Regions from separate parts of the Pseudarthrobacter sp. NCCP-2145 genome, predicted to be linked through region 3. Evidence: riboswitches for the same ligand, from Rfam matches in the RefSeq annotation. Region 3 holds a riboswitch; each other region holds the start of a gene.
The links. Region 3 has a riboswitch for S-adenosylmethionine ahead of NFU08_RS16925 (bifunctional o-acetylhomoserine/o-acetylserine sulfhydrylase). Riboswitches for the same ligand answer to the same signal wherever they lie in the genome.
Positions count from the first base shown of each region.

Region 1 (10,564 bases), on a different contig from region 3:
TCCATGTCCTTTTTCCGCACGCTTGCCCGCCCCATGCTGGCCTCCAGTTTCGTCATTGCCGGAGTGGATAAGCTTCAAAACGCCGATGACACAGCGCAGCAGCTTTCGCCGCTGCTTCGCAAGGCTGCCGCGTCCCTGCCCTTCAAGTCGGACGAGAAAACCCTTGCCCGCGTCATCGGCGGAACGCAGGTGGGAGCCGGCGTGCTTTTCGGACTGGGCAAATTCTCCAGGCTCTCGGCCACGCTGCTCACGGTGATCTCCCTGCTGAACACCTTTGTTGAGTGGCGCAGTGCGGACATCAGCAGCAAGGAAGGGCGGGAAAACCGCCGTAACCAGTTCCTCAAGAACCTGTCCCTGAGCGGCGGCGCCCTGCTGGCATCCGTTGACACCGCCGGCAAGCCGGGCCTGGCCTGGCGGGCTGAACACCTGGCAGCGGATGCACGCAGGAACGCCTCGCACCTGGCGGCCGACGCCCGGAAGACCACCAACAAGAAGCTCCACAAGGCGGACAAGGTTGTGCGGCGCGCCGTGGAACAGGCCACGGGGGCATAACACCGCATGACCGCAGCAGCCGCCGTCCGGGATGACTCCGGAATGCCCCTTCCCCATTGGCCCGCGCCCTTCGCGTCCCGGCCCGTCGATGCCACCGTCACCGTGCCCGGATCGAAGTCCCTGACCAACAGGTACCTCGTTCTTGCCGCCTTGGCAGACGGGCCGTCCCGCCTGCGGGCCCCCCTCCATTCGAGGGACTCAGCGCTCATGATCGAGGCACTCCGCCAGTTGGGGGCCACCATCACGGAGGTCCCCGGGGACGGTGCCTTTGGGCCCGACCTGGAAGTGGTTCCGCTGGACCCGGATGCCGCGTCACCCCGGACAAGGATCGATTGCGGGCTCGCGGGTACGGTCATGCGGTTCGTTCCACCCCTTGCCGCCCTGCGGAACGGCGGAAGCGTGTTCGACGGCGACCCCCATGCCCGCAAACGGCCGATGGGAACGATCATCGAGGCGCTCACTGCGCTGGGGGTGGCCGTATCGGCGGAAGGGGGCGGGACGCCGTCGTCGCTGCCGTTCGTTGTGGAGGGCACGGGCGAGGTCCGCGGCGGCCACCTGGTCATCGATGCCAGCGCGTCGTCCCAGTTCGTTTCGGCGCTGCTCCTGGTGGGCGCAAGGTTTACCGAGGGCCTGCACCTCGAGCACGTGGGCAAGCCGGTGCCGAGCCTCGACCACATCAACATGACCGTGGCGGTCCTTCGCGGCGCCGGGGTTGCGGTTGATGACTCGGTGCCCAACCACTGGGTGGTCAGCCCCGGCCCCATCCGCGCCTTCGACCAGCGGATCGAGCAGGACCTGTCCAACGCCGGCCCCTTCCTCGCCGCCGCGCTGGCCTCCCGCGGAACGGTGCGGATCCCCGGCTGGCCGGACGAAACGCAGCAGGTCGGTGACCTCTGGCGCAGCATCCTGGCCACGATGGGTGCGGAGGTAACGCTGGACGAGGGCGTCCTCACGGTCACGGGCGGACCCCACATCAAGGGCGGAGACTTCGCCGACACCAGCGAACTCGCTCCCACCGTGGCCGCCCTGTGTGCGTTGGCCACCGGCCCCTCCCGGCTCTCCGGCATCGCGCACCTGCGGGGCCACGAGACGGACCGGCTCGCCGCCCTCGTCGCCGAGATCAACCGCCTTGGCGGTGACGCAGAGGAAACCAGCGACGGCCTGGTGATCCGCCCCGCACAGCTGCACGCCGGTGTCGTCCACAGCTATGCGGACCACCGCATGGCCACTGCGGGCGCCATCCTTGGCCTCGCCGTGGAGGGCGTCCAGGTGGAGGACATCGGCACTACCTCCAAGACCATGCCGGATTTCCCCCGGCTGTGGGCAGACATGCTGGCGCAGAATGGCCCCGCCGAAACGGCGTCGGAAGGTTCCAGCGGTGGCGCGGAGGACTGATTCCTGGGATGAATCGGACGTCCGGATCCGTCCCAGCAAGAAGGGCTCCCGGCCCCGCACGAAGGACAGGCCCAGCCACGATGATGCCGTCACGGGGCGCATCATCACCGTTGACCGGGGCCGGTACACCGCAGTTGTGGGGGAGGACTCGGGGAACGAGAGGGTAGTCATTGCCGCCCGGGCCAGGGAACTCCGCCGGAACCCGGTGGTCGCAGGAGACTTTGTCTCGCTGGTCGGGGACGTCTCCGGGGAGCCGGACACCCTGGCCCGGCTGGTGAAGATCCAGGACCGCAAGACCCTCCTGCGGCGCAGCGCCGACGACACGGATCCCGTGGAACGGGCAGTGGTGGCCAACGCCGACCAGCTGGTGATCGTGGTGGCAGCCGCCAACCCCGAGCCGCGGACCGGCTTCATCGACCGTGCCCTGGTGGCCGCCTATGACGCCGGCATCGAGCCGATCCTGCTGGTCACCAAGGCGGACGTCAAGGATCCCGCGGAACTGCTGTCCAACTACACCCACCTGGACTTTCCCGTGATCATCAGCCGGACAGCCGATTCCGCCGCCTCGGGCATTGACGCCCGTTCCGACGACGGCCTGTCCGCACGGCTGGACAGCTCGGCCGTCGCCGAGATGCGGGGCCACCTGGACGGCAAGGTCACCGTGATGCTGGGGCACTCAGGCGTTGGAAAGTCCACGATGGTCAATGCGCTGACCGGCGCGGAACGGGCCACCGGCGGAGTGAACGCCGTCACGGGCCGCGGCCGGCACACGTCGTCGTCGGCCCTTGCCCTGAAGCTGGCGGATGCGCCGTCCGGAAGCTGGATCATCGACACCCCCGGCATCCGCTCGTTCGGCCTGGCGCACGTGGACCCGGACCGCATCCTCCGCTCCTTCCCGGACCTCTCCCCCGGCATTGACGACTGTGAGCGCGGGTGCAAGCACACCGCCACCGCCGTGAACTGCGGGCTGGACGCATGGGTGGGCGGGGGACATGCCGGCCCCACCGGAGCAGCACGGCTGGGCTCCCTGCGGCGCCTCCTCGGCACGGACCCGCGAATGGAAGCCCAGGAGGCAAAGGAACTGGGCAGCGTGACCTGACGGGCCCGCTTCCCGGCAGAACGGCGCGCAGACGGTAGTTTGGAACCATGATCCAACCCGCTTCGAGCTACAACGATGACCTGCGCCTGGCCCACGTCCTGGCCGATTCCGTGGATGACCAGACCATGAGCCGCTTCAAGGCCCAGGACCTCCACATTGAGACCAAGCCGGACCTGACGCCCGTCACCGATGCGGACAAGGCAGCCGAGGAAGCCATCCGCGGCCAGCTCTCCCGCTCCCGTCCACGCGATGCCGTACTCGGCGAGGAGTTTGGCAGCACAGGCCACGGCTCGCGGCGGTGGATTATCGACCCCATTGACGGCACCAAGAACTTCGTCCGGGGCGTTCCGGTCTGGGCCACCCTGATCGCGCTGGTGGATGAGGGCGAGCCGGTGGTGGGCGTGGTCAGCGCTCCCGCCCTGGGCAAGCGCTGGTGGGCCGCCAAGGGCATGGGAGCCTACATGGGGCGTTCACTTGCCGCTGCCACCCGCCTCCGGGTATCCAATGTGTCCAATCTGTCCGATGCTTCCCTTTCCTATTCGAGCCTTGGCGGCTGGAAGGAGCGCGGAAACCTCAATGAATTCCTGGGCCTTACCGAGGACGTGTGGCGGACCCGGGCGTTCGGTGACTTCTGGTCCTACTGCATGGTGGCCGAAGGTTCGGTGGACATCGCCTGCGAGCCTGAACTTAACCTCTACGACATGGCCGCACTGGTGCCCATCGTGGTGGAGGCGGGTGGCCGCTTCACCTCGCTGGAGGGCGAGGACGGTCCGTTCGGCGGCAACGCCCTGGCCACGAATTCCATCCTGCACTCCGAGGTGCTGCGCCGGCTGAACCCGAACCTGGACGACCTCCTTTAGTCCCGGCAGCACGAATATTCGACGGCGGGCACCCCCGAAAGGAGGCGTCCGCCGTCGTGATCTTCGGCGCAGGCGGGCCTTTTCAACCGCGCGTAACAAACCCCTTAACATTTCCGCGGGCTTTTAACCTTCACTGCGCATGTTCTACGCTCTTAACCAGGTCACGAGTGCCAGCGCAAAACCCCGGTTTGCTGGCCGGCAACCCTCCATTCGCGGTGGGGTGCCCCGGGTGACGACCAGGCCGGTCCGGAAGGGATGCGGCAAGCGCGGATTCCTGCACGGAGTCCTGTTCTGAAGTGAGGTCTCTGTGACAACTGCCACCGTCTCCCCCGAAGCAGTCTCGCCCCAAGCCACCGTCCAGCGTCAGGCAGCCGCCCTGCCGGGATCGCCGGCGTTTTCCGACCAGCGCCGCGCCGCCGCCGGCCGTCCGCTCGCAGCAGTCAGCGGCGCCGAGATCCAGGCCCCGCTGATCCATGGCGGCCACGCCCGGTACGCCAACCTGGACTATGGCGCATCCGCCCCCGCCCTCTCCGTGGTGTCGGCTTACCTCAACGAGATCCTGCCCTTCTACGCCAGCGTCCACCGCGGTGCGGGCTATGCCTCCCAGATCAGCACCTCGGTCTATGAGAATGCCCGCGCCATCGTCCGCGACTTCGTAGGCGGGCGCCCGGACGATTCGGTGATTTTTACCCGGAACACCACTGACTCCCTCAACCTGCTGGCGGGCTGCCTGCCCGTCACCGACGGGCGGCCCGACGGCGACGTCCTGTACCTCGACATTGAGCACCACGCCAACCTCCTTCCGTGGCAGGGTGTCCCCCACCGCAGCATCGTGGCAGAGGACACCATTGCGGCTACCATTGACGCGGTCCGCGCGGAACTGCAGCAGGGCGGCGTCAGCCTGCTCGCCGTGACCGGGGCTTCCAACGTCACGGGCGAAATCCTTCCCATCCGCGCCCTCGCCGCGCTGGCGCACGAGCACGGCGCACGGATCGCAGTGGACGCGGCCCAGCTGGCGCCGCACCGGCGGGTCGACATCACTGCGGACGACGTCGACTACCTCGCCTTCTCGGGCCACAAGCTCTACGCACCTTTTGGTGCCGGCGTGCTGGTGGGCCGGCCGGACTGGCTCGACGCCGGAACACCGCACCTTGCGGGCGGCGGCGCCGTCAAGGAAGCCAGGCTCGACGGCGTCAGCTGGGCAACCGGGCCGGCCCGCCACGAGGGCGGATCGCCGAACGTGCTGGGTGCGGCGACCCTGGCCCGCGCCACGCAGGTCATCGCGGAACTGGACCAGGACCGCTGGCATGCCCATGAAGCAGCCATCCGCTCCTTCCTGGTGGAAGGCCTGCAGGAGATCGACGGCGTCACCGTCCACCAGATCTTCAAGGACACCAACCCGGACACCGACACCATCGGCGTGGTCAACTTCTCCGTGGAAGGCTACGACGCCGGCCTGGTGGCCGCCTACCTCTCGGCAGAACATGGAGTGGGCCTGCGCGACGGCCGCTTCTGCGCGCACCCGCTGCTGAAGCGGCTGGGCCTTCCCTCCGGTTCCCTGCGGGCCAGCTTCGGCGTCGGCTCAAGGCTGGAGGATGCCGAACGTCTGCTGGCAGGCATCCGGGACCTTCGGACCAAGGGACTTGGCTGGGACTATGTGGTGGACGCCGGCCGCTGGGTTCCCGCCAATGACAACCGCACGTACCCCCACTGGGCGCCCAACACCCCGGGAACGGCCGGCGCCGCGCCCTGCATCGACGACTGACCTGCGGCTGGCCTGCCGGCCGGCGCCCTGCCGTTGCGGCTGATGCGGTAAATTCGGAGGACACCAAAGGAACCGGATGAAGGAGGCCGCGCGTGGCACGGGGTGGCCCACGGCTGGATCACGGCCGGCGCCGGGAGCTCGGCCAGAGCTTCCAGGACGGCGGCAGGCACTACCAGCAGGTGCGGCCCGGCTACCCTGCCGAATCAGCGCGCTGGCTGGTGCCTTCGGGAGCACGCGATGCGCTCGACGTGGGCGCCGGCACCGGGAAGTTCACTGAACTGCTGCTGGACCTGGGACTCTCCGTCGCGGCCGTGGACCCGTCAGCGGACATGCTCGCGCAGCTGGCTGAGCACGTCCCCGCCGCCACGGCTGTCCTTGGAATTGCAGAGGCGACCGGCCTGCCCGACGCGGCTTTCGACGTCGTCACCGTGGCGCAGGCCTGGCACTGGTGCGATGCCCTGAGGGCCAGTACGGAACTGGCCCGCGTCCTCCGTCCCCACGGAACGCTGGGACTCGTCTGGAACCAGCTGGACACATCCGTCCCCTGGGTCCACCGGCTCTCCAGGATCATGCATGCCGGGGACGTCTACAAACCCGGCCACCGCCCGCTCATAGGGCCCGAGTTCGGTGCGCTGGAGGACCACCTCACGCACTGGCAGGACTCCGTGACCACCGGAGACCTGATGGAACTGACAAAATCGCGGAGCTATTACCTCCGCGCCGGAGAGGCCACCCGGGCAAAAGTCCTGGCCAATTTGGACTGGTACCTTCACGAGCACCTGGGCCACGGACCGGACGAGGAACTGGAACTTCCATACCTGACGCTCGCCTGGCGGGCGGTCCGGGCATGAGCGCCCGCCAGTCCACGTGCGGCCAGGGGCAGCCGGTAGGGTGGATCCTGTGAAGACCAGCGCTCCCTCCTCCTCCATAGAGGACTACGTCAAGGTCATCTACTCCTTCACTGAGTGGCAGGACAAACCCATCACCTCCTCCCAGCTGGCACAACGCCTGGGGGTGGCCAATTCCTCCGTTTCAGAGATGGTCCGGAAGCTGAAGGACCAAGGCCTGGTGGACCACAAACCGTACAGTGCCATCAGGCTCACGGACTCCGGCCTGCAGCTTGCCCTCGCCATGGTGCGGCGCCACCGACTGATCGAGACCTACCTCGTCCAGCAGCTGGGGTACAGCTGGGACGAGGTCCACGACGAAGCCGAACTTCTGGAGCACGCCGTCTCGGACACGTTCATAGAACGCGTGGCGGCGAAACTGGGCAACCCGCAGCGGGATCCGCACGGCGATCCGATTCCTACGGCGGACGGCCAGGTCTTTATGCCCCGCGCGCACCTCATGGGAGAGCTGGACCAGGGCCACACGGGCCGCATCACCAGGATCAGCGACGACAATCCGGACCTGCTCCGCTACCTTGCGGCCGAGGAGATAGACCTCGACGCCGAAGTGGAGGTGGTGGGCCGCAGGCCGTTCGGAGGCGCCCTGGTGGTGCGTGTCCGGGACTCAGGCCGTACGCGCGACTACGACCTCGCCGATGAGATCACGTCGGCGCTGTGGGTGCACAGCGACCGACCCCATCCGGGCTGCCTTCTGGGGGACGCCGAATCTCCCGTAACCTTGCCCGGGGCATGAGCGGGCCGAAGACATCGTGGATGCCCAGGGCAGGCGCCTGGCTGGCCGTTGCCGCAGGGGGCCTGGCGGGGACAGAACTCCGGTACGTCCTGGGGCTGGTCTTTCCGGAACTCCCAGGATCCATTCCCTGGACCACCCTTAGCATCAATGTGGCGGGCAGCTTTATCCTGGCCGCCCTGACCACCGTCTGGATGGCCCGCCCGCGCACGCCCTTCTGGTTGCGGGCTGGGCTGGGGCCAGGTCTCCTGGGATCCTTCACCACGTTCTCCGCCGTGGTCTTTTCCCTGGACCAGCTGGTGCGGGAGGGGGAGCACGGAGTGTGGACTGCGTACCTCGGCCTGTCCGTGGTGCTGGGGCTGGCTGCGGCGGGCCTCGGATGGCGGACCGGAAAGCTTGTTGGCCGCCCGACCGGGAGCCGTCAGTGACCGCCGCGGCCCTGGTGGGGATTTTCGGGGTGGCAGGCGCCCTCGTCCGCTTCGGCATTGACAGCTGGTTCGCCCATCACAGCTCCCGGCAGACTGTGCGTGCCGGCAACCATGGGGCCGGGACCCCCGTGAGGCTGCACTGGCCCTGGGCCACATTGCTGGTGAACGTGGCGGGGTGCTTCATAATCGGCACTGCGCACGGTCTCACTGTGGGACTGGGACTGGGTGCGGAGTGGCAGGCGGCGCTGGCGACAGGCCTGGCCGGCGGGCTCACCACCTTCAGTTCCTGGACCACGGCCACGGTGCGGCTGCTGAGCGAGGAACGCCTCGGGTCGGCTGCGGTGAACGTTGCCGCCAACCTGGTCCTGGGCCTGGCTGCGGCCGCGGCGGGGATCGCCCTGGTGTCTGCGGTATAGAAGGCGCGGCCCCGGGGGCCTTGATTTGGTGGGCTCCCGTATCGTGGATGGTGATGATTAGCAGACGCGACGCGGCCATTGCCCTTGACGTACCGATGGAGATGGCACAGCGCCACGGCCTTCCAAAATGGCTGACCGAGGCCCAGCTGGGCGAGATCCTGGACAACCCTCCGCCCTGGCTGGTCCAGTCCCGTGCCAACCGCACGGGCAAGCGCCCGGTCTGGGTCCACCTCGAATGCGCGGTCTGCGGCTACGAGGAGGCGGCCCGCCCCAAGAAGTGGTGGCCCGACTTCACCTACGTGATCTGCGGCCACCACCGGCCGGACGAGGTGCCGGCGGTCCGCACGGGGTTCGTCCGGAGCGAATTTGACGGCGTTGGGACACGTTTTGTGGGCATCGCAGACGTCCCCGTTCCGGACTGATTCCATGCCATTCCAGGCCATTACATTCGGGACTGAATAGGCGTAACTTACGAAGAGGGACGCAGCCCGTCCCCTGCTGTAAGGAGCACGCCATGCCGGACAAAACACCGCACCAGAACCTCGCAAAGAAGCCGGTCAAGACCATCAAGGAAAAACGCGCCGAGAAGAAAACCAAGCACCCTGAGGCTGCCCAGGACCCCGTGGCGCATTTGAAGAAGCGCCGGTAGGCCTACTGCCCGTCTGCCTGCATTTCTTCGGGCACGGCGACGAGGTCTTCTCCCCTGCCGTGCCGCAGCACCCTGATCGGCAGTGGCTGTCCGATCGCATCGGCGAACAGCAGCTTCTGCAGGCTCTCGGCGGTGCTGACGGCGCGGCTTCCGGCTGTGAGGATGATGTCACCGGCTTCCAGGCCCGCGCGGTTTGCGGGTGATCCGGCCAGGACCTCCACCACCCTGAGCCCGTCCCGCTGGCCCGTCCTGATCACTGCGCTGGCGTTCAGCCTGATCGGCGTGCTGAGCACACCCAGGTATGCCCTCCTGACCCGCCCATCGTTCAGCAGGGCCGCGATGATGCGCCGTGTTGTCGTGTTGATGGGAACGGCGAGTCCCAGTCCGGCGCCTGCCACGGCAGTGTTGATGCCCACGATCCTGCCATGCGCGTCCGCCAGCGCGCCTCCGGAGCTGCCTGGGTTGAGGGCGGCGTCGGTCTGGATGACGTCCTCGATCACCCTCCGGTTGCCACCGGCCCAGACCGGGATGGAACGGCCCAGGCCGCTGACGACTCCCGCCGTGACCGACCCCGCCAGCCCGAGCGGATTCCCGACTGCGATCACCAGTTGTCCCACACGCAAGGTCTCGGCGTCGCCGAAGCGGGCGGGGGCCACCCTTGGTGCCTTGCCGCGGACCACAGCGAGATCCGATAACGGATCCACGCCCACGAGCTCGAGATCGGTCCGGCTGCCGTCGGCACATGCGGCGTGACCCTTGTTGGCACCGGCCACCACGTGGGAATTGGTCAGCAGGTAGCCGTCCTCGGTAAAGAGGACCGCAGAACCTGCCCCCACGCGGAACCTGCCGTTCCGGCGGGTGCTGGTCATTTCTATGGCCGCGACGTGCGGCGTAACGGTCTCAGCCACCCGCATGACCGTCTCCGAATAGGAGTCCAGCGCGCCGTCGTCGTACTCTTCGGGACTGGGCTCACGCATCTGGTTCATGGGGCACCTCCTGGCTGCTCCGCCGCTGGTTCCGGCCACTTCCGGCCCGGCCTGGGCCGCGACGCCGGATCTTATAGAGGACAACCCATGGATGCCGGCCGCTAGTCCCAGGCCCCGCTACGCCGTCGGTGAACAGGCAAGCCGCGCTTAAACACCGAAAGACCCGGACGCAATGTCCGGGTCTTTCAGTCTGCCTTGCGGCATTTTCAAAATGTGGAGATGGGGGGAATTGAACCCCCGTCCGATGTCGTGTTGTCAGGGCTTCTCCGGGCGCAGTTTGCGTCGGATTTTCTCGGCCCCAGCCATGCTGCAAACAGCTGGCTGATCCGGGCCCAGTCATCTAAGAGTCCCGTTCACCCCGATGACGGAGGTGGACAGCAGTGGCTATCTAAATGACGCCAGGATCCGGGGCGATAGCAACCTCGGGCTGACGGACTGTCTTACTGCTTAGGCAGCAAGAGCGAAGTCAGTGCGCTTAGATTCGGCACTTATTGGTTTGCAGACAGCGTTTACGAGATAATTCTGCATCCTCGGCCCGCTTCACCTGTCGCGACTAACATCGTCGAAACCGATCATCCCCATATTCTTTTATCAAACCGGCAGGCTGGCCCACCGGACTATTCATCATAACGCACGCCCGGGCCAAATCATTCCTAGCGGCGCCGGTTGCGTTCCCGCATCTCACGCTGCGCCTCGCGGTTGTCCTGCTGCTCGCGCAGGGTCTGCCGCTTGTCGTACTCGCGCTTGCCGCGGGCCACACCGATTTCCACCTTGGC
Region 1 is NZ_BRCG01000004.1:254,075-264,638, reverse strand. Features, by position in the region: gene NFU08_RS05455 (DoxX family protein) at 4-552, shown strand; gene aroA (3-phosphoshikimate 1-carboxyvinyltransferase) at 559-1,947, shown strand; gene NFU08_RS05445 (ribosome small subunit-dependent GTPase A) at 1,931-3,046, shown strand; gene hisN (histidinol-phosphatase) at 3,094-3,906, shown strand; SAM riboswitch class IV at 4,066-4,179, shown strand; gene NFU08_RS05435 (aminotransferase class V-fold PLP-dependent enzyme) at 4,214-5,671, shown strand; gene NFU08_RS05430 (class I SAM-dependent methyltransferase) at 5,764-6,522, shown strand; gene NFU08_RS05425 (metal-dependent transcriptional regulator) at 6,572-7,312, shown strand; gene NFU08_RS05420 (CrcB family protein) at 7,333-7,737, shown strand; gene NFU08_RS05415 (CrcB family protein) at 7,734-8,153, shown strand; gene NFU08_RS05410 (hypothetical protein) at 8,207-8,575, shown strand; gene NFU08_RS20820 (hypothetical protein) at 8,668-8,802, shown strand; gene NFU08_RS05405 (S1C family serine protease) at 8,805-9,788, opposite strand; RNA gene ssrA (transfer-messenger RNA) at 10,000-10,368, opposite strand; gene smpB (SsrA-binding protein SmpB) at 10,442-10,564, opposite strand, start outside.
Region 1: another riboswitch for S-adenosylmethionine. It lies ahead of NFU08_RS05435 (aminotransferase class V-fold PLP-dependent enzyme); the one in region 3 lies ahead of NFU08_RS16925 (bifunctional o-acetylhomoserine/o-acetylserine sulfhydrylase).

Region 2 (10,564 bases), on a different contig from region 3:
TTATTGCCGCTCACTGAGGCTCCAAAGGCAGGCCTGATAGCTCATTCATGATATAAACTTGACTATGACGCAGGAAACCACCGAACACGTTGCCGCCATGTTGAGGGACGCCCGCAGTGAGAAGGGCTGGACCCAGGGCCAGCTGGCTTCCGAACTGGGGACGAGCCAAAGCGCCGTTGCCCGGATGGAGCAGGGCAAGCAAAACCTGAGCCTCAAAATGATCCAACGCCTCGAAGCAATCTTTGGCAGGAGCATCGTGAACGTGGGCAAGCCGCAGATGACGCACCTGCGGGTTGAAGGCGGACATACCCTTTCCGGTTCCGTGGACGTCAACAGCAGCAAGAACGCCGGAGTGGCCCTGCTCTGCGCCAGCCTGATCAACCGGGGCACCACTGTCCTTCGCCGCCTGGCGCGCATCGAAGAGGTAAACCGGATTGTTGAGGTCCTGACCAGCATCGGCGTGGAGTGCACCTGGCTTAACGACACCGACCTGCAGCTCCGGCGTCCGGCCGTGCTGGACCTGGACGCCATGGATGTTGACGCCGCGCGCCGCACGCGGAGCGTCATCATGCTCCTGGGCCCCCTGCTGGACGAATCAGCAAAATACCGGCTCCCCTATGCGGGCGGCTGCGACCTCGGCACCCGGACGGTTGAACCGCACATGCAGGCGCTCCGCCAGTTCGGACTCTCGGTGGAGGCCACCGCGGGCTTCTACAGTGTCCAGGCCCCGCCCGCGGACACCCGGGACCGCTCGTTCGTGCTGACCGAACGCGGCGACACCGTCACCGAAAACGCGATCATGGCAGCCGCCCACCGCGAGGGAACAACCGTGATCCGGAACGCCAGCCCCAACTACATGGTGCAGGATCTCTGCTTCTACCTGCAGATGCTGGGCGTGGAGATCGAGGGCGTCGGCACCACCACCCTGAAGATCACGGGGCGCCCGTCCATCGACGCCGACATCGAGTACTTCCCGTCGGAGGACCCCATCGAGGCGATGAGCCTGATCACCGCGGGCATTGTCACCAATTCCGAGGTGACCATCCGGCGCGTGCCCATTGAGTTCATGGAAATTGAGCTGGCAACGCTGGGGCAGATGGGCCAGCAGCTGGAGATCTCGGGCGAGTACATGGCACGGAATGGCCGGACGCGCCTGGTGGATGTCACCACCAAGCCTTCGGAGCTGCATGCTCCGGAGGACAAGATCCATCCCATGCCGTTCCCGGGGCTCAACATAGACAACCTGCCCTTCTTCGCCGTCATTGCCGCGAATGCCCAGGGCCAGACCATGATCCACGACTGGGTCTACGAAAACCGGGCGATCTACCTGACGGAACTCAACCGGCTGGGCGCTCAGGTGCAGCTGCTGGATCCGCACCGGATCTATGTCAACGGGCCCACGAAATGGCGTGCCGCGGAGGTGGGCTGCCCGCCTGCACTGCGCCCTGCCGCCTGCCTGCTGCTTGCGATGCTTGCCGCACGTGGAGTGTCAGAGCTGCGGAACATTTACGTCATTGAGCGCGGCTACGAGGACCTGGCGGAGCGGTTGAACGCCATTGGCGCGAAGGTGGAGTACTTCCAGGACTGATCATTCACGGTTCGTCATGAATGGCGGAGCCCCTCCAAAATCTTCCTGCCTGCCGCAGAATGACAGTATGCGTACATTCGGCGTCGAGGAAGAGCTCCTGATTGTTGACCCCACAACGGGGGAGCCGCTTGCGCTGGCCGATGCCCTGTTGTCCGGGCACAGGATGGCGGCCGATGATGCACCCGATGCCCGCTCGCTGGAAACCGAAGACAAGACCGTTTACGACGACGATGAGATGGGCTTGAGTGCCGAGCTTAAGCTTGAGCAGATCGAGACCCAGACGCGGCCCTGCCTCGAGTACGGCGTCCTGCTGGACCAGATCCGTGCTGGCCGGACGCTTGCTGACCGGGCTGCCCAAAAGAACGGTGCCAGGGTGGCGGCGCTGGCCACCTCGCCCTTGGCCTCCACCAGCCACACGACGCCGGACCCGCGGTATGCCCGGATGCTGGAGCGCTTCGGCCTCACAGCGCAGGAGCAGCTCACGTGCGGCTTCCATGTGCACACCTATATTGAATCGCCGGAGGAAGGCGTGGCGGTCCTGGACCGGATCCGGGACAAGCTTGCCGTGCTCACCGCGTTGAGTGCGAACTCGCCGTTCTGGAACGGTGTGCCGACCGGTTTCGAGAGTTACCGGACCCAGGCCTGGAACCGCTGGCCCACCTCAGGACCCGCGGGGATCTACGGGACCTACCCTGCGTACAGGCGGGTGGTCACGCGGTTGCTGGACAGCGGAGTGATGCTGGACGAGGGGATGCTCTACTTCGACGCCAGGCTTTCGCGCAACCACCCCACTGTGGAAGTGCGGGTGGCCGATGTCTGCCTCCGTGCCGAGGATGCCGCGCTCATCGCACTCCTGGTGCGTGCACTGGTGGAGTCGGCCAGCCGGGAGTGGCGGGACGGGGTGGACCCCGCGCCGGTGCCCACTGTGCTGTTGCGCATGGCTGCATGGCAGGCGAGCAACAGCGGGCTTAGCGGGGAGCTGTTGGATTTCGGCACCTTCCGGCCGGCCCGGGCCGCGGATGTGGTGCGTTCGCTGGTGGATTACCTGGCGCCGGTCCTGGACGAACAAGGGGAGCTCGCCATCGTTCGGCAGGGGGTGGAGGACATCATCGCCCGCGGCACCGGAGCGGCTGAACAGCGCCGGGTCCGGGACAGGGCCATGGAAGGTTCACCGCCCGAGGACCTAGGCCTGGGCGCCGTGGTCAACCACGCAGTGAATATCACCATGCGTGGTGCCATGGACCTTTCAGAAGTGGAAGCAGCCCCGGACCTGCTGCGCGTACGGCAGTCATAGGCACTCCTGGGCCGACGAGGGGCTGCCTCTTGAGCAGACAGGGGCTGCCTCCTGGGCCGACGAGGGGCTGCGCGTACGGCACGGCATATGCCATGGGAGGCTGGCCCGCTTTATGCCCGGGGGCGCTGGGCAGACCTCCGAGTCCGGCGACCTTGCTCTGTCCTACAGGGGCGATGTTTGCTCTCTCCTAAAGGACAGCAAGGGAGGCTTCCAGAAGGAGGTGCCACTCAGGGAACGGGTCCTTGGGGAGTTCATCCTCGGTGGGTCCCGGGTCTTCTGGAACGTCCACGTCTGGGGGATCGACATTATCGGGCAGGTCCAGGTCCTGGGGCATCCCAAAGTGCTCAACAAAGCCCTGGACGGGCATGCCTCCGAGCGCCAAACTCGGTTGTCCTTCCGGTTTCGTTGCCGCACTCCACGTTTCAGTAACCCAGTCTGGCCAGTGGGGTGGTTCCCAGTCCTGGTGTTCGCTTTTGTAGTGGCGTCCGGTGGGTGAGGTCCAGCCGGGTGGTTCGTCCTTGGTGGCTGCTGTCGGTGTCCAGCCGCTGGTGTGCCGGAGTCTGTGATGTTTCGGGCAGGGCTGTCCGAGGTTGCTGATCCCGGTGGTCCCGCCGTGGTGCCAGGCGAGGAGGTGGTCTGCCTCGTTATCCAACGACGGGTTGCTGCAGCCGGGGAAGGGACACTGGCCGTCCCGCAGCCGGAGCCAGTTCCGCATGGCTTTGGTGACCCGGTAGCTGCTCCGCCCGATCTCCAACGGCGCCCCGTCCCGCGGATCGACCAGGACCCGGTGGAACGAATCAGCTCCGTTAGCGACCAGGTCCCGTGCCATCGAGGCTGGGATGGGTCCGTACCCGTCGAGCATGGCTGGCTCGTCGGTTACTCCCATGAGGGAGAGGACCGGCACGGTGACGAGGACCTGCGCCCGGATCCGCGACGAAGGGGTGAGATCCGTTCCTATTCCTGCCCCGTCGCCGATGCTGGCATTGGTGCCGCTGGTGAGGATGGCTTGGGCGAAGTGGTCGGCACTGAGTTGGGTGAGGGTGCGGGGTTCGGTGGGTCCTTGTGCGGCGCGGGAGAGGGCGTTGAGCCGGTTCCAGCCTGCCATGGCCTGGTCGGCGGGGAGGCAGGCCGAGAGCCAGGCCATCCCGTCCTGGTCAGGCCGGTATTCGACCCGCCGGTCCGCCGCGGCCTTGGTATGGCGTTTCTCCAGCGATTCGGGATGGTGGCGTTCCCGCCAGGTGCGGGCCTTGGCTTTGAACCGGTACGCCGGCATCTCACCGATCGTCGCCGCCCCGGCCGGCCGTGGCGTGTCCGGGTCCAGGAAGTGAGCCTCCAGCGCGGCGGCTCCGGCCCGGTCAAGGCCCACGGTCTGGTTCACCATTTCCCGGGCATGCTGCCAGGAGATTGAACCGCCCTGCAACGCGGCGAGGGTTCGGGGCAGGGCCGTGGCCAGGGCGTGGGACTCGGCCAACAAGGCACCGGCGGCACGGTCACCGATCACCAGCGCACAGCCGACCTCGGCCACCAGGCTCCGGTCCTGGCCGGTGGCCTCCTGCGGCGAGGACGGCGGACCGTTCACCACACTCGTGGCGGCAGCGAGCACCTGAACCGCCCGCGCCTTCACCGCTGCCAGCTTCGCCTCCGACCGCGCCACCCCCGCAAGAACATCCAACGCATTATCAGCAACCCGCTGCAACGGATCATCACCAACCCCGCCAGCGTCAGCGCCAGGCTCAACGCCACCAAGACCAGAAACATCCGTACCGGAACCAGTCGTACCGGAAACAGCAGCGCCGCTGAGCACCGCCCTAAAAGCAGCCACCGAAGCGTCAACTGCCGCCTCCGCCTCCACCACCGCCGTCGTGCTTTCCATACAGACATCCTCCAGCGGGGGTCTGACAAAAAGGGCAGTGTGGCAGGGGCTGTGGATGACTAGTGGCCGGCTGGATATCCACAACCCTGGCGGCACTACCGCAGGCGTGCCATACTCGGCGCGTGACGTCGTCGTACTCCTTCACAGCCGCACTGTGGCTGTACCCGGGCGAGGCCGGCTGGCATTTCCTTACCCTGCCACCGGACGTGGCGGACGATATCCGCGCACGAAACGCAGGGCACAGCAAAGCGTTCGGCTCAATCCAGGTGACAGCGGAAATTTCCGGCCACACCTGGCAGACCTCGCTCTTCCCGGACGCTCACAAGGGGACGTACCTCCTGCCAGTCAAGAAGGCCATCAGGGCCAGGGCCCGGATCAGTGAAGGCGACGCCGTGAAAGTCAGCCTCTCCGTTATCGGCACCTGATGAATAGGGGCCGGATATCCCCAAAAGACGTACCGGAAACAGGCGCTGTAGGGCCGCGCCGGCGGCGATGCCCAGCAGGTCTGCTCAGGCAGGGGATGGTGGACAGCAGCCGCCAGCCGGGAGCAGCGACCGTTCCAGGCATGCCCACCACCGTCCGGAGTGCTAGATCTGCTTGAGCGCCTGCTCCAGGTCGCCGATCAGGTCGTCCACGTCCTCCAGGCCGACGGAAAGCCGCACCACACCGTCGCTCAGGCCGATTGCCGCCCTGCCCTCCGGACCCATGGCGCGGTGCGTGGTGGTGGCGGGGTGGGTGATGAGGGACTTGGCGTCGCCCAGGTTGTTGGAGATGTCGATGATCCGCAGGCCGTCCAGCAGCGCGAACGCCGCTTCCTTCCCAGAGCGGCCCCCGGAGGGCGCAAGTTCCAGGGTGAGGACTGTGCCACCCGCGCTCATCTGCTTCGCGGCCAGCTCGTACTGTGGGTGGGATTTCAGGAGCGGGTACTTCACCCAGCTGACGGCGGGCTGCTCCTCCAGCCATTCCGCGAGCCGCAGGGCGGTGGCCGAGGAATGGTTGACGCGGAGCGCCATGGTCTCAAGGCCCTTGGTGAGGACCCAGGCATTGAACGCGGACAACGCCGGTCCGGTGTGGCGCATCAGCTGCTTCACCGGTCCGTCGATGAACTCCTTGGTGCCCAGAATGGCGCCGCCGAGCACCCTGCCCTGGCCGTCGATGTGCTTGGTGCCCGAGTAGACAATGACGTCCGCGCCGAACTGCCCGCAGCGCTGCAGCAGGGGAGTGGCGAAGACATTGTCGACGACGACGGTCGCCCCGGCTGCGTGCGCCAGGTCGCTGACCGCGGCAATGTCGACGATCTCCTGCATCGGGTTGGATGGCGATTCAAAGAAGACGGCGGTGGTGGGCTTGGACAGGGCCTCGCGCCACTGCTCCAGGTCCGGCCCGTCCACGAAGACGGTTTCCACGCCCCACCGCGGCAGGATCTCGTTGAGGATCACAAAGCAGGACCCGAACAGCGAGCGGGCAGCAACCACGCGGTCGCCGGCGGCCAGCAGGGCACCCAGCGCGGTGAACACCGCGGACATCCCGGACGCCGTCGCAAAGCACGCCTCGGTTCCTTCCAGCAGGCGGAGACGTTCCTGGAACGTGGCCACGGAGGGGTTGCCGTAGCGGGAGTACACAAAGCGCTCGTCCTCGCCCGTGAACGCGCGCTCGGCGGCAGCGGCGGATTCGTAGACAAAGCCCGAGTTCAGGAAGATGGCTTCGCTGGTTTCCTGGAAGTTGGTGCGGTCCAGCCCGCCGCGCACGGCCTGGGTGTCGGGGCTCCAGCCGGCGGCGTCTTCGTTGAAGGTCACTTAGATCTTTCCCAGGTTGGTTGGCAGGCCGCGGTTCTTCCAGCCGTTGACGGTGCGTTCGCCGAAGCGGTCCGGGTCGCCTTCAAAGCCCTCCAGCACGTTGTAGGAGGTGAAGCCGGCCTGGGTGGCCGCTATGGCTGCCGCGATGGACCGCTGGCCGGAGCGGCACAGGAACACCAGTTCGGTTGAACGGTCCTCGGGCGCCTGCTGGCTGAGGTCGTTGATGAAGTCAGGGTTGGGGATGCCGCCGGGGAAAGTCCACTGGATGAACAGCGGATCGTTCTCGGTTGCCTTGGTGTCGGGAATACCAATGTGGGCCCACTCGCCCTCGGTGCGTACATCCACCAGGATGGCGCCCTGTTCCAGCTTGTCCCAGGCCTCCTGCGGCGTCAGGTCCCCTGCGTAGCTCATGCGTGGCCCTCGCCGTCGAACTCAAGGTCGTCGCCTGCGGACTCGAGGTTGTCCACGGCGTCCGCCACTGCGGCGTCCGCGGAAGCGATCGCCGCCGGAAGAACCAAGGCCTGGGCCACGATGACACTGCTGCCGTTGAAGGTTGCCGCCGGGCTGCCGTGCAGCACATAGCCCTCCGCCAGGGCGGCCGAGATGCGCTCACAGAATGCACGGTCGTCCGGGCCGCTGATGAGGCGATAGGACAGTTTTTCTTCAGGGGCAGGTGCGTCAGACACGACGGATCTCCTTCTCTCACGCTTGCAGCTCGAATGGTCGATATGCCGAGTATTCACCTGAGGCACCCCGCCGTGGAAGGAGGGTTGCCGACCGGCCAGTCAGGGCTTGGCGCCGGTACTCATTACTCCCCAAAAACGTAACACTTGCCGCCCGGCGCCGCACCGCCGCCGTCGTCATGTTGCGTAACTGAAGGATGCAGCGCGGAGGCGCCGCGCCGAAGATGCGTCCGCCACCTCCCTGGAACGGACGACGGCGACACCACTTGGGGTGCCCGGGCGCCAGGTGCCTGTCGCCCGGGTCGGGCCGATAAAGTTTCTGCAGGGGCCGCCGCCCCGCTACTGGAGAAATCAGTCCCTGGGGGTCTTCATCATCACGCCATCCGCCGCCGCGCCCACACGTCCCGCCCGGAGCCGCCGGCTGCAGCCCCTCCACAGGGTGGCCGCGCTCCTCGCCGCCGTGATGATGGCCGTCCTGGCGGTGGTGGTGCCCGCCGGCTCAGCGCAGGCCGCCCGAAACTTCACGGAGGAAGGCAAGCCGCTGCTGGGCGCAGTCCTCGAATGGGGAGAGGACACCGCCGGCGGCTTCTCCGAAAGGCTCGGGGCATCCCCCGCAATCTTCGGACACGACATCGCCTTCCCGTTCCGTGCCTCGGAGGAGAACGATATCCGCGAGTTCCTGGAGCAGTCCGCCGGGCAGGGTGCCCATGCGATGCTCACGGTGAGGCCTGCCGTCCCGCTGGACCAGGTCACCGCTGGCGCTGCCGCAGCCTTTGCGGGGGAAGTGCGCCGGATGCAGGGGGATTTCAAGGGCCAGTTGCTTATCCGCTTTGCGCCGGACATGAATACCAGCTGGGTGGAGTGGGGGCAACAGCCTGGCGGCTACCGGGAGGCATTCCAGGCGGTGGCGGCGGCGTTTCGGGATGGTGGTGCCCGTGGCAGCTTTGTCATGGTGTGGGAACCGTATCTGGGCAAGGACTACCCCTTTGACCGGAACCGGAATGCGCCCGGGCCCGGCAGCGAAGGCTTCAACCTGTTGGATACCAATGGCGACGGCACCTGGAATGGCTCCGACAAGGCCTATGAACCCTACTATCCGGGGGACGACGCCGTGGACTGGGTGGGCCTGACTGCCTACCACGATGACACCGCAGGGGGCGGCGCCGTCAACACCGTGCCCCGAACCGGTGAGCTGCAGGAGATGCTGACGGCCTCCGGCGGGGAGAGCTTCTACGGGACATATGCCGCGGGGCGGGACAAGCCCTTCATGCTGCAGACGTCGGCCTTCTACAGCCCGTCCTCCGGAGGCGCCGCGGAAGCGGAGATCAAGAACGGCTGGTGGGACCAGGTCCTGGGCGTTGCCGGATCAGCCGACTTCGCACTGACCGGGGCAGTGGTCTGGGACGAACGCACCAGCACACGGGACACCGGCGTGGCCAGCATCGACTGGCGGCTCACCGGAAACGCCGGCATCGCGGACGCTGCCCACAGCCGGCTTGAGGAAGCGCCCATCGTGACGGGGCCTGTTACCGATGTCAGTTCGGGTCCCGGGTTTGTCAGGTCCAACACGCTTTCGGCTGCTGCCGCCTGGACCGTTGGGGCCGCGCTCATCATCCTCCTGGTGGCGCTGTGGCAACTCCCCGCCAGGCTGGGTGCGGTCACGGCGTGGGGCTACAGCGACCCTTCCAGCAGGGACTCACGCGTGGACCTGCTCCGTGGCCTGGCCATCGTGTTCGTGGTGGTGAACCACCTGGGCATGGTGTCGCTGTTCCAGCTCCTGACCCAGGAAGCGGTGGGCTTCGTTTCGGGTGCCGAGCTGTTCGTTCTGTTCTCCGGCCTGGTGGTGGGCATGGTGTATGGGCCCAGGGCGAAGGACGATTTTGGAACGGTGGTGGACCTCACCTCGCGCCGGGCAGGCAAGCTCTACGTAACGGCGCTGGTGGTGCTGGTGGGCGTCTTCCTGCTGTCGCTGCTGCCGGCCTTCCGGACCGACGCGCTCACAACCTTCGTGGACCAGGGCACCGGCGGAGCGGGGCACGAAGGGGCAGGACGCACCTACGACCTTTACGCGGGTATGGAAACGCTGTTCCAGTTTCCCGTTCCGGCGCAGGTGCTTCCCGCCATCCTGCTGCTCCAGTTCGGGCCTTGGCAGTTCAACGTGATGGGCCTCTATGTGGTGCTGCTGCTGGCCAGCCCGCTGATCCTGGCCGCCCTCAACCGCGGCAAGGCTGTCTGGGTGCTGGCGGCATCGCTGGCCGTATACGCGGTGGGTACGGTGACGCGTTTCCGGCTCCTGCCGTCACAGTTCGAGGATTCCTTCCCCTTGCTGGTGTGGCAGGTGCTGTTCGTCATCGGCTTGGCGGCCGGGTTCCACCGGCGGAGCATCGTGGCCTGGCTTTCAGCGCACACCTGGGTGGTGGTGGCCTGCACCGCCCTGGCCTTCGCGTTCGCCTTCGTATCCTGGGGCAACCCGTACCTCGCCAACGGGTATGACGTCCGCCTTGCCATCATTCCGGACACCGCATACCGGGCCATGTACGACCTCTTCTTCGGGCGCACCTACCTTGCCCCGGGCCGGCTGCTCAACGTCCTGGTCCTGGTGGTGGCGGCCTATGCCTTCCTCACCGCGTACTGGAAACCGGTACAGCGCGCCCTGGGCTGGTTCCTGGTCCCGTTGGGCCGCGCCACCCTCTATGTGTTCATCATGCATGTGGTTCTCATCGCCGTCATCGCCAACATCCCGGCCCTCCAGCAAGATAACATCCTCATCAACACCCTGGCCTACGCCGTGGTGCTGGGACTCCTCTGGGCGATGGTGCGCACGCGGTTTCTCTTCAGGATCATCCCTACCTGAGGATGCCCCGGCCACCGCAGCCCGTGCGCTCCTGCCGGGGGCTGACGCGCGGTGCTCAGGAGTGCGGCAGGATCAGCTGGTGGAGCAGGTGGTCCTGCCACTGCCCTGCGATCTTCAGGTAGTCCGGAGCAACCCCGATCTCCCGGAACCCTGCCCGCTGCAGGATCCGCCGCGACGCTGTGTTGTGGAGCAGGGTTGCCGCCTGGATTCGGTGCAGTCCAAGCGCCGTCCGGGCGTAGCTGGCTGCGTGGAGAACGGCGGCAGTGCCGATCCCTTGCCCGGTGAGTTCGTGGTCCACCCAGTAGCCCAGGTTGGCGCTGAGGAAGGGGCCGCGGACGATTCCCGTCAGCGTCACTGCCCCCACCACGCGCCCGGTTCGCTGGCCTGCGCGCACTCTGCCTCCGCCGTCGTCCTCTTCTTGGACCAGGACCCAAGGGACTTCGGTGCCCAACGCGTGCTGGGCGAGCTTGGCGCGG
Region 2 is NZ_BRCG01000014.1:40,569-51,132, reverse strand. Features, by position in the region: gene NFU08_RS13270 (UDP-N-acetylglucosamine 1-carboxyvinyltransferase) at 65-1,588, shown strand; gene NFU08_RS13265 (glutamate--cysteine ligase) at 1,656-2,882, shown strand; gene NFU08_RS13260 (HNH endonuclease signature motif containing protein) at 3,070-4,755, opposite strand; gene NFU08_RS13255 (DUF1905 domain-containing protein) at 4,878-5,180, shown strand; gene NFU08_RS13250 (O-succinylhomoserine sulfhydrylase) at 5,343-6,551, opposite strand; gene NFU08_RS13245 (rhodanese-like domain-containing protein) at 6,552-6,962, opposite strand; gene NFU08_RS13240 (DUF1737 domain-containing protein) at 6,959-7,237, opposite strand; SAM riboswitch class IV at 7,251-7,364, opposite strand; gene opgC (OpgC domain-containing protein) at 7,698-10,088, shown strand; gene NFU08_RS13230 (GNAT family N-acetyltransferase) at 10,144-10,564, opposite strand, start outside.
Region 2: another riboswitch for S-adenosylmethionine. It lies ahead of NFU08_RS13240 (DUF1737 domain-containing protein); the one in region 3 lies ahead of NFU08_RS16925 (bifunctional o-acetylhomoserine/o-acetylserine sulfhydrylase).

Region 3 (10,564 bases):
GGCTGCGAGGGCATCAAGGCCTTCGTTGATCTCCGCGAGGGGCCTGGTGTCCGTGTGCAGCAGCTCAACGGGGAGCCTGCCCTCGCGCCAGTACCCCAGGTAGAGGGGAATGTCCCGGTCCGGGACGGCATCGCCCATGTAGGAGCCCAGCAGCCGCTTGCCCGCGCCGGCAAACTGCAGCGCAGGCACCGTCAGCTCCGCGGTGGGGTGCGGCAGGCCGACGGAAACCACGGCGCCGCCCCTCGTCACATGCCCGAGGCAGGACGCAATCACCCTTGCCGAGCCCACGGCCTCGACCGCGATGTCCACACCGTCACCGGCGGCTTCCGCGATCAGGCGGCCGGCGTCCTCCGGAGTCCCCACCGCGGTTGCCCCACACTTCAGGGCAAGTCCGTGCTTGGCCGTGTTCGGATCAATGGCAATGACGGCGGAGGCACCGGCGAGCGCGGCAGCCATAACGGCCGAAAGCCCCACGGCACCGAGACCGAAAACGGCGATGGACTGGCCCTCCCGGATGTCGGTCGTGTTGAGGACGGCACCCATTCCGGTGAGCACGGCGCAACCGAACATCGCCGCGACTGTGTCGGGGACGTCGTCGTCGATCACCACCACTGATTCGCGGGCCACCACCGCGTAATCCGCGAACGCCGAAACCCCCAGGTGGTGGTTGATCCGCTCCCCCGCAGGCGTGCGCAGCAGCGCCTCGCCGTGCAGAAGGTCCCCGGAGCCGTTGACCTCCGCTGCCCGGTGGCAGAGCGCGGGCCGCCCCGCCAGGCAGGCGCGGCAGGAACCGCAACTGGGGACGAAAACGAGGACAACGTGGTCCCCCACCGCAACGTCGGTGACGCCCTCACCCACCGCCGCCACACGTCCCACGGCCTCGTGCCCCAGTGCCATGGGAAGCGGCCGGACGCGGGATCCGTCCACGACTGACAGGTCTGAGTGGCACAGGCTGGAGTAGGTGACGGTGACACCCAGCTCGCCGGCGCGGGGTTCGGGACGGCTGAGCTCCTGGACCACCAGCGGCTGCGCTTCGGCATAGCTGGTGCCGGGAGGGACTGTGGAATAGAGGACTGCTGCTCGCATGGTGTTCCTGACTTTATGGTTGTCAACAGGCAGCTGCCCGGCCCTGCGCTGCGTGCAGGTCCGGGCAGCTGCCGTGTCCGTGATGCTGTGCCGTGGGGACTGCTTCCTGACGGCTATTTCTTGGCTGCGGCCAGAAGGTCGGCGGTGCCCTGGGCGTCGGCGGCATCAACGTCATGCAGCGAGATACCGCGGGTTTCCTTGAGGAAGAACACTGAGATCGCAGTCACCACGCAGGCGCCCAGGAGGTAGAACGCAACCGGAACGGACGAGCCGAAGCTGCCCAGCAGCGAGCTGGCGATGATGGGCGCCAGCGAGCCGGCCACGATGGAGGTCACCTGGTAGCCGAGGGAAACGCCCGAATACCGCATGCGGGTGGGGAACATTTCGGCCATGATGGACGGCTGGCCGGCGTACATGAGGGCGTGGAACAGCAGGCCGATGGTGATGGCCGCCAGGATAACCATGTCATTGCCGGTGTCCATCATGGGGAAGGCGAAGAAGCCCCAGGTTCCGGCGAGGATTGCACCGGCCATGTATACCGGGCGGCGTCCCAGGGAGTCGGACATCTTGCCCACCAGGGGTACTGCGCAGAAGTGGATGAAGTGTGCCACCAGCAGGAGGAGCAGGATGCGGGAGGTGTCCGTCTGCACAACCACCTTCAGGTAGGTGATGGAGAACGTGACCACGAGGTAGTAAAGGATGTTCTCCGCGAAGCGCAGGCCCATGGCGGTGAACACGCCGCGAGGGTACCGGCGGAAGACTTCGGCAACACCGTAGCCCTTGTTCTCGACAGTGACTTCCTTGCGGGCCTCCAGGAAGATCGGCGCGTCCTGGACCTTGGTGCGGATGTAGTAGCCGATGATGACGATCACTGCGGAGAGCCAGAAGGCTACGCGCCAGCCCCAGCCGAGGAAGGCTTCCGGGGAGAGGGTGGAGGACAGGGTGAACAGCACGGCGGTGGCGAGCAGGTTGCCCATGGGGACAGCGGACTGCGGCCAGCTTGACCAGAAGCCGCGGGACTTGTTCGGGCTGTGCTCGGCGACGAGGAGCACAGCGCCGCCCCATTCGCCGCCCACCGCGAAGCCCTGGACGAAGCGCAGGAACACCAGCAGCGCCGGCGCCCAGTAGCCGATCTGCGCAAAGGTCGGCAGGCAGCCCATGAGGAAGGTGGCAACACCCACCAGGATGATGCTCAGCTGCAGCAGCTGCTTGCGGCCGAACTTGTCGCCGAAGTGGCCGAAGACGATGCCGCCGATGGGGCGGGCAACGAAGCCGACCGCATAGGTGACGAAGGCTGCGATAATGCCGTCCAGCTCGGTTCCGGAGTTGGGGAAGAACAGCTTGCCGAACACGAGAGTGGCGGCGGAGGCGTAGAGGAAGAACTCGTACCACTCAACCACGGTGCCGGCCATGGAGGCCGTGACGACCTTCTTCAGGCCTGAGGACTTGACGTCGGTTTCCTCGGGCCGCCGCGCGGCGGACTTTTCCGTACTCATTGATGAACTCCTTCGGCGTCTTCTTCGACACCACTGGGACAGTCTGAGGCGGATACGTGTGATTTTGGCCACGAACCGCCGGGTCCCAACGAGTATGGTCCGCCTGAACGCCAAGCTCAACGGCGAATCATGCAGAGGCTATCTGCATAAATGCACATTTACCTGCCTGTGAGGGGCAGCCTTAAGCCGAAAGGTGCGCCCTGAGCTGGCGGCCCAGCTGGCCTATTTCGGTCAGGAAGCCGTCATGGCCTATCGGAGCTTCAATGACGTGGACGTCCACTTCTCCCGGCAGGGCGGCGGCAAGTTCCCGGGACTGGGCCGGGAAGTAGAGCCGGTCAGAATCCACGGCTGCCACAAAGAAGCGCGCACCCGACCGCGCCAGGGTCTCGGGAAGCGGCCCCCGGCCCCGGCAGATGTCGTGGCTCATCAGGGCCTCGGTGATGGCGATGTAGCTGTTGGCATCGAACCGCCGGACCAGTTTGTTTCCCTGGTGGTCCAGGTAGCTTTCCACCTGGTAGCGTCCGCGGGCGGCCAGGACACCACCCTGCAGGGGCGACTCCGGAGCCTGCGGTTCGCGGCCGAACCTGCCTTCGAGTTCCGCCGCTGAGCGGTAGGTGATGTGCGCGATCCGCCGGGCCAGGGCCAGCCCGTCCTCCGGGAAGGGACCGCCGTAATAGTCGCCGCCCTTGAAATTCGCATCCTGGCGGATCGCCAGGGTCTGCGCCTGGGCGAAGGCAATCTGCTCGGCCGTGCTTGCGGCCCCCACGGAAATCACCGCGCAGCGCTGCACCCGCTCCGGGAACGTGATGGCCCACTCAAGTGCGCGGGCTCCGCCCATGGAACCTCCGAGCACCGCAAACCAGCTCCTGATCCCCAGCTGGTCAGCCAGCCGGGCCTCTGCCACAGTGCTGTCCCGCAGCGTGACCAGGGGAAACCGGGATCCCCAGGGAGCCCCGTCCGGTGCCGGCGACGACGGACCGGTGGACCCGTAACAGCCGCCCACAATGTTGATGGACACCACAAAGAAACGGTCCGTGTCCACGGGCGCACCCGGCCCTGCCAGCTGCTCCCACCAGCCCGGTTCGTCGGTGTCGCCGCGGGTCACGTGGGTGCTGCCGGTCAGCGCGTGTTCGATCAGGACGGCATTGCTGGCATCCGCGTTAAGGGTGCCCCAGGTTTCGTAGGCCAGCGTGACGTCGGGCAGGTAGCCGCCGGCTTCAAGTTCCAGCCCCCCAACGGAGGCATAGCGGACAATTCCGTGTTCGGGGACGGTGGTACGGGTGACGGTAACCGTCATGGCAAGACCTCTTCTACGCGCTTGCCCGCCGTCGAATGACCGGCAGGCCAGGTCTTCACCCGGGGCACCCCACCGCGGAAGGAGGGTTGCCGGCCAGCAAGCCGGGGCTGTCACTGGCACTCATGACCTTGTTCGAGTGTACGAAACAGCCCCCGCCTGCTGCCAAGAGTGTGACTGGTTGTGACTTCCCCGGCTTGCCGCCGCAGTGGGTTCCCTGGGCGTCCGGCTAGGCTCCGGTAGCGTCCTTCGCTGCCCGGAAGCCTGCTTCCAGGTCCGCCAGGATGTCATCAATGTGTTCGATGCCCACGGACAACCGGACCAGCCCGGGGGTTACGCCGGCAACAGCCTGCTGCTCCGGGGTCAGCTGGCTGTGGGTGGTCGACGCCGGGTGGATGACAAGGGAACGGACGTCGCCGATGTTCGCCACATGCGAGTGCAGCTCCAGCGCGTCCACGAAGCGCTTGCCCGCCTCGGCTCCGCCAGCGAGGTTGAAGGACACAATCGCGCCCGTGCCCTTGGGGCCATACTTGCGGCCCCGCTCGTACCACGGGCTGGAGGGCAGCCCCGCATAGGCGACGGATTCGACGTCGTCCCTTCCTTCCAGCCAGCGCGCCACTTCCGTGGCGTTGGCAACGTGCCGTTCCACGCGCAGGCTCAACGTCTCAAGGCCCTGTGCGATCAGGAATGCATTGAACGGGGAGACGGCGGAGCCCAGGTCCCGGAGCAACTGGACGCGGGCCTTGAGGATGTAGGACAGGTTGGCGCCCAAGCCACCGTCCTTGCCGAGGTCCCTGGCGTACACCAGCCCGTTGTAGGTGGGGTCCGGGGTATTGAAGCCCGGGAACTTTGCGGGGTCCTTGCCGAAGTCGAAGTTGCCTGAGTCCACGATCACGCCGGCGATCGCGGAGCCGTGGCCGCCCAGGTACTTGGTTGCCGAATGGACAACGATGTCCGCTCCCCATTCCAGAGGCCGGATCAGGTACGGGGTGGACAGGGTGTTGTCCACGATGAGGGGCACACCGGCATCGTGTGCCACCTGGGAGATGCCATCGATGTCCAGGACGTCCTGCCGGGGGTTGGATACCACTTCGCCGAAGAACAGCTTGGTGTTGGGCTGGACCGCGTCACGCCACTGGTCGAGGTTGTCCGGGTCCGCTACGAAGGTGACGGAAATACCGAACTTCTTCAGGGTGTGGGCGAAGAGGTTGTAAGTCCCGCCGTACAGGCTGGGGCTGGCAACGATATGGTCCCCCGCCTCGGCGATATTGAGGACGGCGAAGGTCTCGGCCGCCTGGCCTGAACTCAGCAGCAGTGCCCCCAGCCCGCCTTCAAGGCTGGCGACCCGCTGTTCCACGGCCTCCTGGGTGGGGTTGCCGATGCGGGTATAGATGGGTGCCAGTTCAGCAAGGGCGAAGCGGTTGGCGGCGCTCTCGGCGCTGGGGAACACGAAGGACGTGGTCTGGTAGATAGGGAGTGCCCGGGCGCCCGTGGCACTGTCCGGCTCCTGTCCTGCATGGATCTGGCGGGTTTCGAATGACCATCCGTTGGACAATTAAGGCTCCTTTGACTGGGCCCGGCATGCTCGAAGCACCGCGGGCCGCGCTTGCCATCCGGCCGATTACCGGACAGCCAGGTCCTCACCCGGGGCACCCCACCGCGGAAGGAGGGTTGCCGGCCAGCAAGCCGGGGCTGTCACTGGCACTCATGACCTGAGCCCAGTGTAGGAACAGCGGGTGTCCGCCGCCATGAGTGTGACCGGTTGTGACTTCCGGCCCTGGTCCGGGGCGGAATTGTCCTCACGCAGGGCGGGTGGAGAGGCCCCGGATGTTGATTTCCCAAGGTTCCACAGGAGATGCGCAGGATTGCGCGAAGTTTGGCCGTTTGACGCCGGTCCTCCGTTAGATTTGAGCCGGGAAATCGTCACCCGGCAGTTCTCCTCAGACACCAAAGGAACACATTCCGTTGCCCCAGTTCTTGCGCCTGGCACGTCGCGCCGTCCTTCTCTCCGCCGTCGCCCTCTGCTCAAGCGCGGTGGCAGCAGCGTCCTGGCCGGCACCCGCCGCGGACGCCGCCCCCGCTGCGCCTGTTGCCTCGCCGGCAAACGACGGCGGCCGCTACCTTGTCCAATTCGCCCCGGGAAGGGACGTCCCGGCCGAGGCGGCGGCCCTCCGCGCCCAGGGAATCGGTGTCACCCGGACATTTACGAAGGCCGTGAAGGGCGCCGCCATCGAGGCCAGCGCGGCGCAGGCTGCCGCCCTGCTCCGCTCCGGCCGGGCGGCAGCAGTGGAGCCGGACCACGCCGTCACTGTCTCCGAGACGCAGCGCAACGCCCCGTGGGGGCTCGACCGGATTGACCAGCAGGCTCTTCCCCTTTCCACCACCTACACTCCTGCTGGCACCGGCCAGGGCATCAGGGTCTACGTCGTGGACACCGGGATCCTCGCGTCACATGTCGATTTCGGCGGCCGTGTCACGGCGGGGTGGACAGTCAAGGCTGACGGCTTGGGCTCAAGCGACTGCAACGGACATGGCACGCACGTGGCAGGAGTAATCGGCGGCACCGTCCATGGTGTGGCCAAATCCGCCACCCTCATTCCGGTGCGGGCTTTGGCGTGTGATGGCTCCGGCCTCTACTCGGACATCATCGCAGGGCTCGACTGGATTGCAGGGCAACACCGGCCTGGCACTCCCGCCGTCGTCAACCTGAGTGTCGGCGGCCCCACCAGCAGCGTGCTCGACGCAGCAGTCCAGTCCATCATCTCCAACGGCATGCCTGCCATCGTCTCAGCCGGAAACAACGCTGTGGACGCCTGCACGGCTTCCCCGGCCCGCACCCCCGCCGCCGTCACAGTGGCGGCCAGCGATTCTTCGGATCGTCAGGCCTCTTTTTCCAACTTCGGCAAATGCGTAGACCTCTATGCTCCCGGCGTTGGCATCAGCTCCACCTGGCACACGTCGACGACGGCCACAGCCTCACTCAGCGGAACGTCCATGGCCACCCCCCATGTGGCTGGCGCTGCCGCACTCATCCTGTCCGGCAACCCCCTTTTGACACCTGGGCAGGTGGCTGATCGGCTGGTCTCTTCCGCGTTCGGGGGAACCATTACAGCAACCGGAAATGGAACGCCGAACCGGCTGCTCCAAACCCCGTCAGCTTCGGTCAACGCCTTTGCAGTGGGGGGCGCGATCGGGGCCAAGTACTACTCAATGGGCGGACCGGCGTCGCAGCTGGGCGCTGCCACCAGCCAGGAGCAGACCGTCCAAGGCGGGGCACAGCAGCAGTTCCAACATGGCCTGATTTTCTGGTCTCCTTCAGGTGGGGCACACCCGCTGTGGGGAGCAATTGAGAAGAAGTGGTTCAACGGGCATGACGCGGGCTACCCCATCCGGGACGAGGAACCTCTGGGCGGCGGAGCCATAGCCCAGCACTTCACGAACGGAACGATGTACTACACACCGCAGATTGGCCTGCATTACATCGGAGCCGGAATCCGGGAGGCGTGGTGGAATAAGGGAGGGCAGACCGGAGTAGCCGGTTATCCTGTGTCCGACGAGAGCCGCTGGTATGAGGGAGGCGCCGTCCAAGCCTTTCAGGGCGGAACCTTTTATTTCACACCCCAGTACGGAACCAGGCTGCTGCAAGGGGCCATCCGATGGGAGTACGAGCGAAGGGGAGGCTATCTCTTCATCGGGCGCCCGGTCACCGATGAGTACTCCTTGAATGCGTCCACTCGTGCACAGCGCTTCGACAACGGCATCATCTACTGGTCCAACGGAAGCATATGGACCGACCGGCTTTAGGGTGCAAGCCAGACCGGTCCATAAGCGCGCATTCCCGGCCGTTGTCAGCAGGGAATTCGAGCACGGCTGCCGCCAAAAATCCCAGTAAGGCTACCCTTAGCTGAGAGCCCGATCACAAAGTGCCAAGATGTTGCCATGCGCATGGATCACGTCTCTTACGCCTGTGAACACGATGGCCTGGCTGCCACCACCGAACGTATTTCCTCTGCCCTCGGAGTTGAGGCAGTGAAGGGTGGAGTGCACCCGCGGTTCGGAACCCGGAATATGATCATCCCGCTTGCGGGGCACAAGTACCTTGAGGTCGTTGAGGTCCTGGACCACCCGGCTTCTGACAAGGCCCCCTTTGGCCAGGCAGTGCGGGCACGCTCCGCCGCAGGTGGCGGATGGATGGGCTGGTGCGTCGAAGTGGACGACCTCGCCCCCTTCGAGGAACGCCTGGGACGCTCGGCAGTCAACGGCAACCGCAAATTCCCTGACGGCCGCGAACTCGTGTGGAAGCAGATCGGCATCCTCGGCTTGATCGCGGACCCCCAGGTCCCGTACATGCTCAAGTGGGAGGGCGACCCTTCCCTGCACCCGTCCAACGCCTACGAGAGCAACGTCAAGATGAGCTGCCTCACCATTGCCGGATCGGCAGCCCGGGTGACCGAGTGGCTGGGTGAACCAGTGGAGAAGCCGCTGGAAGACGTAGCCGTGGAGTGGGTGGCGCCGCACGGAACCCCCGGGATCCTTTCGGTGACATTCGAGACCGCCAACGGGGCAGTCACCATCTGACGCTCCCCCGCCTGCCCGGGCGTCCCCGTCCGGGCACCAACATGGGCAGGAAATGCCTTCTGCCCGACAAAGCTTCGGCCGCCATCAGCAGGTGACAACGGCGTCACCCGCCGATGGCGGCCGAATTCGTCTCCTGGCTGCGTTCCAATGCGCAGGGCGCCACTGTGCTATCTCCCGGCTGCCCCAGGCCAAACGTCATTGTCGGACCCCCTTGGCAGGATGGGTTTATGGGCAGGGAAGCGGTGGCGAGGGCGTTTGCGGATATCAGGGCCGCCCTTGCCGTGCTCAATGCGGAGGTGGACGGGTGCGGTTCGGAGCCGTTCTCTGCTGCCGATCCCTTAGCCGGGATGGCGGAGGGGAGCCTGGACATCCTCGCCGGCGCCAGGGAGGCCGAAGCCGGGCTTGCAGGCCTGAAGGCCCGCGCTGCCATGAAGTACGCCGACACCGCCCATACCCTGGCCCCTCCCGGAATGCCGGTGCAGGCACAGGAAATGGCCGTGGCAGCCGAGATCGGGTGCGTGCTGGCCCTCGGGCCGCGGGCCGCCAGCACGTTCCTGTCCGCATCCCACGCGCTGACCACCACCCTGCCCCTGACCCTCGCGGCCCTGCACGCCGGCACGATCTCGTGGCAGCACGCCCGGGTCATGGCGGACGAGGCAGCCACCCTCGACCCCGCCGGCGCCGCCGCCCTGGAAGCCCACTTCCTGGACCCGGACACACCACGACCAGCCGCCGCAGCAACGATCGGGGAGATGCCCGCGCACCGGTTCAAACACAAAGCCCGGACCTGGCGCGAACGCCACCACGCCGAATCCATCGAGCAACGCCATACCAAGGCCGCGGCGGACCGGCGGGTCGAATACCGGCCTGACCAGGACGGCATGGCCTGGCTCTCGGCCTACCTCCCCGCCGACCAGGCCATAGCAGGCTGGAACCGGCTCAACGCCCTCGCCCGCGCCGCACAAGGACCCACCGAACCCCGCACCCTCACCCAACTCCGCGCCGACCACTTCGCCCAAGCCATCCTCACCAGCGGCACCAACACCAGCAGCGGCGACGGGGCAGGTGCCGGAACGGATCTCACCCCGTCTTCGTCAATCCGGGCGCAGGTCCTCGTCACCGTGCCGGTCGTCTCCCTCATGGGAGTAACCGACGAGCCCGCCATGCTCGACGGGTACGGACCCATCCCAGCCTCCATGGCACGGGACCTGGTCGCTGACGGAGCTGATTCGTTCCACCGGGTCCTGGTCGATCCGCGGGACGGGGCCCCGCTGGAGATCGGCAGGAGCAGCTACCGGGTCACCAAAGCCACGCGGAACTGGCTCCGACTAAGGGACGGCCAGTGTCCTTTCCCCGGCTGCAGCAACAGCTCTTTGGATAACGAGGCAGACCACATCCTCGCCTGGCACCACGGCGGAACCACCGGGATCAGCAACCTCGGACAACCCTGCCCAAAACACCACAAACTCCGGCACACCAGCAGGTGGAAACCAACACCAGCCACCAAAAACCAACCACCCGGCTGGACCTCACCCACCGGCCGCCACTACACAAGCGAACACCAGGACTGGGAACCACCCCACTGGCCAGAGTCTGCCCTGTCCGCCATGCCCGCGCACCTGAAACCAGAGGAGCAGCGCCGGGAACGTCTCAGGGGGGCAAGAACACCGCCAGCAGCCCTGCCCGCCCGTGCCCGCTGATCGTGGCTGCCTCGCTGGCGACCTTCCGTGGCCAGAACCTCCACCGGAGGAATTACTACCTCCTTCGGAGGAGCCTGCGGGCGACAACCTTGTGGACCCTGACGACATCCCGGCTGATGACTGCCTCTGGGAGCACTTCTACGCTGCCCCGCCCGTCTTGGCGGAGGACCCGCTCAGGGAAGTGGAACCGGTACTGACCTAGATGTCACCTGATGCCCGTCGTTGTGCCCACCGGCCCCGCAGTCGTGCCCATCAATCCCCCGCCGTCGCCCCCAAGGATTCAGCCCAGCCCGACTGCCTTGCCGAACAGGCTGAAGCCCACGAAGGCCACAATATCCAGCAGCGCGTGGGCAATGACCAGCGGCATCACCCGCCGCGTTCGGGTATAGAGCCACGCGAAGACGATCCCC
Region 3 is NZ_BRCG01000022.1:3,749-14,312, forward strand. Features, by position in the region: gene NFU08_RS16910 (alcohol dehydrogenase catalytic domain-containing protein) at 1-1,086, opposite strand, end outside; gene NFU08_RS16915 (MFS transporter) at 1,200-2,582, opposite strand; gene NFU08_RS16920 (homoserine O-acetyltransferase) at 2,764-3,879, opposite strand; SAM riboswitch class IV at 3,892-4,007, opposite strand; gene NFU08_RS16925 (bifunctional o-acetylhomoserine/o-acetylserine sulfhydrylase) at 4,106-5,431, opposite strand; SAM riboswitch class IV at 5,474-5,589, opposite strand; gene NFU08_RS16930 (S8 family serine peptidase) at 5,842-7,680, shown strand; gene NFU08_RS16935 (VOC family protein) at 7,816-8,454, shown strand; gene NFU08_RS16940 (HNH endonuclease signature motif containing protein) at 8,682-10,154, shown strand; gene NFU08_RS16945 (CPBP family intramembrane glutamic endopeptidase) at 10,435-10,564, opposite strand, start outside.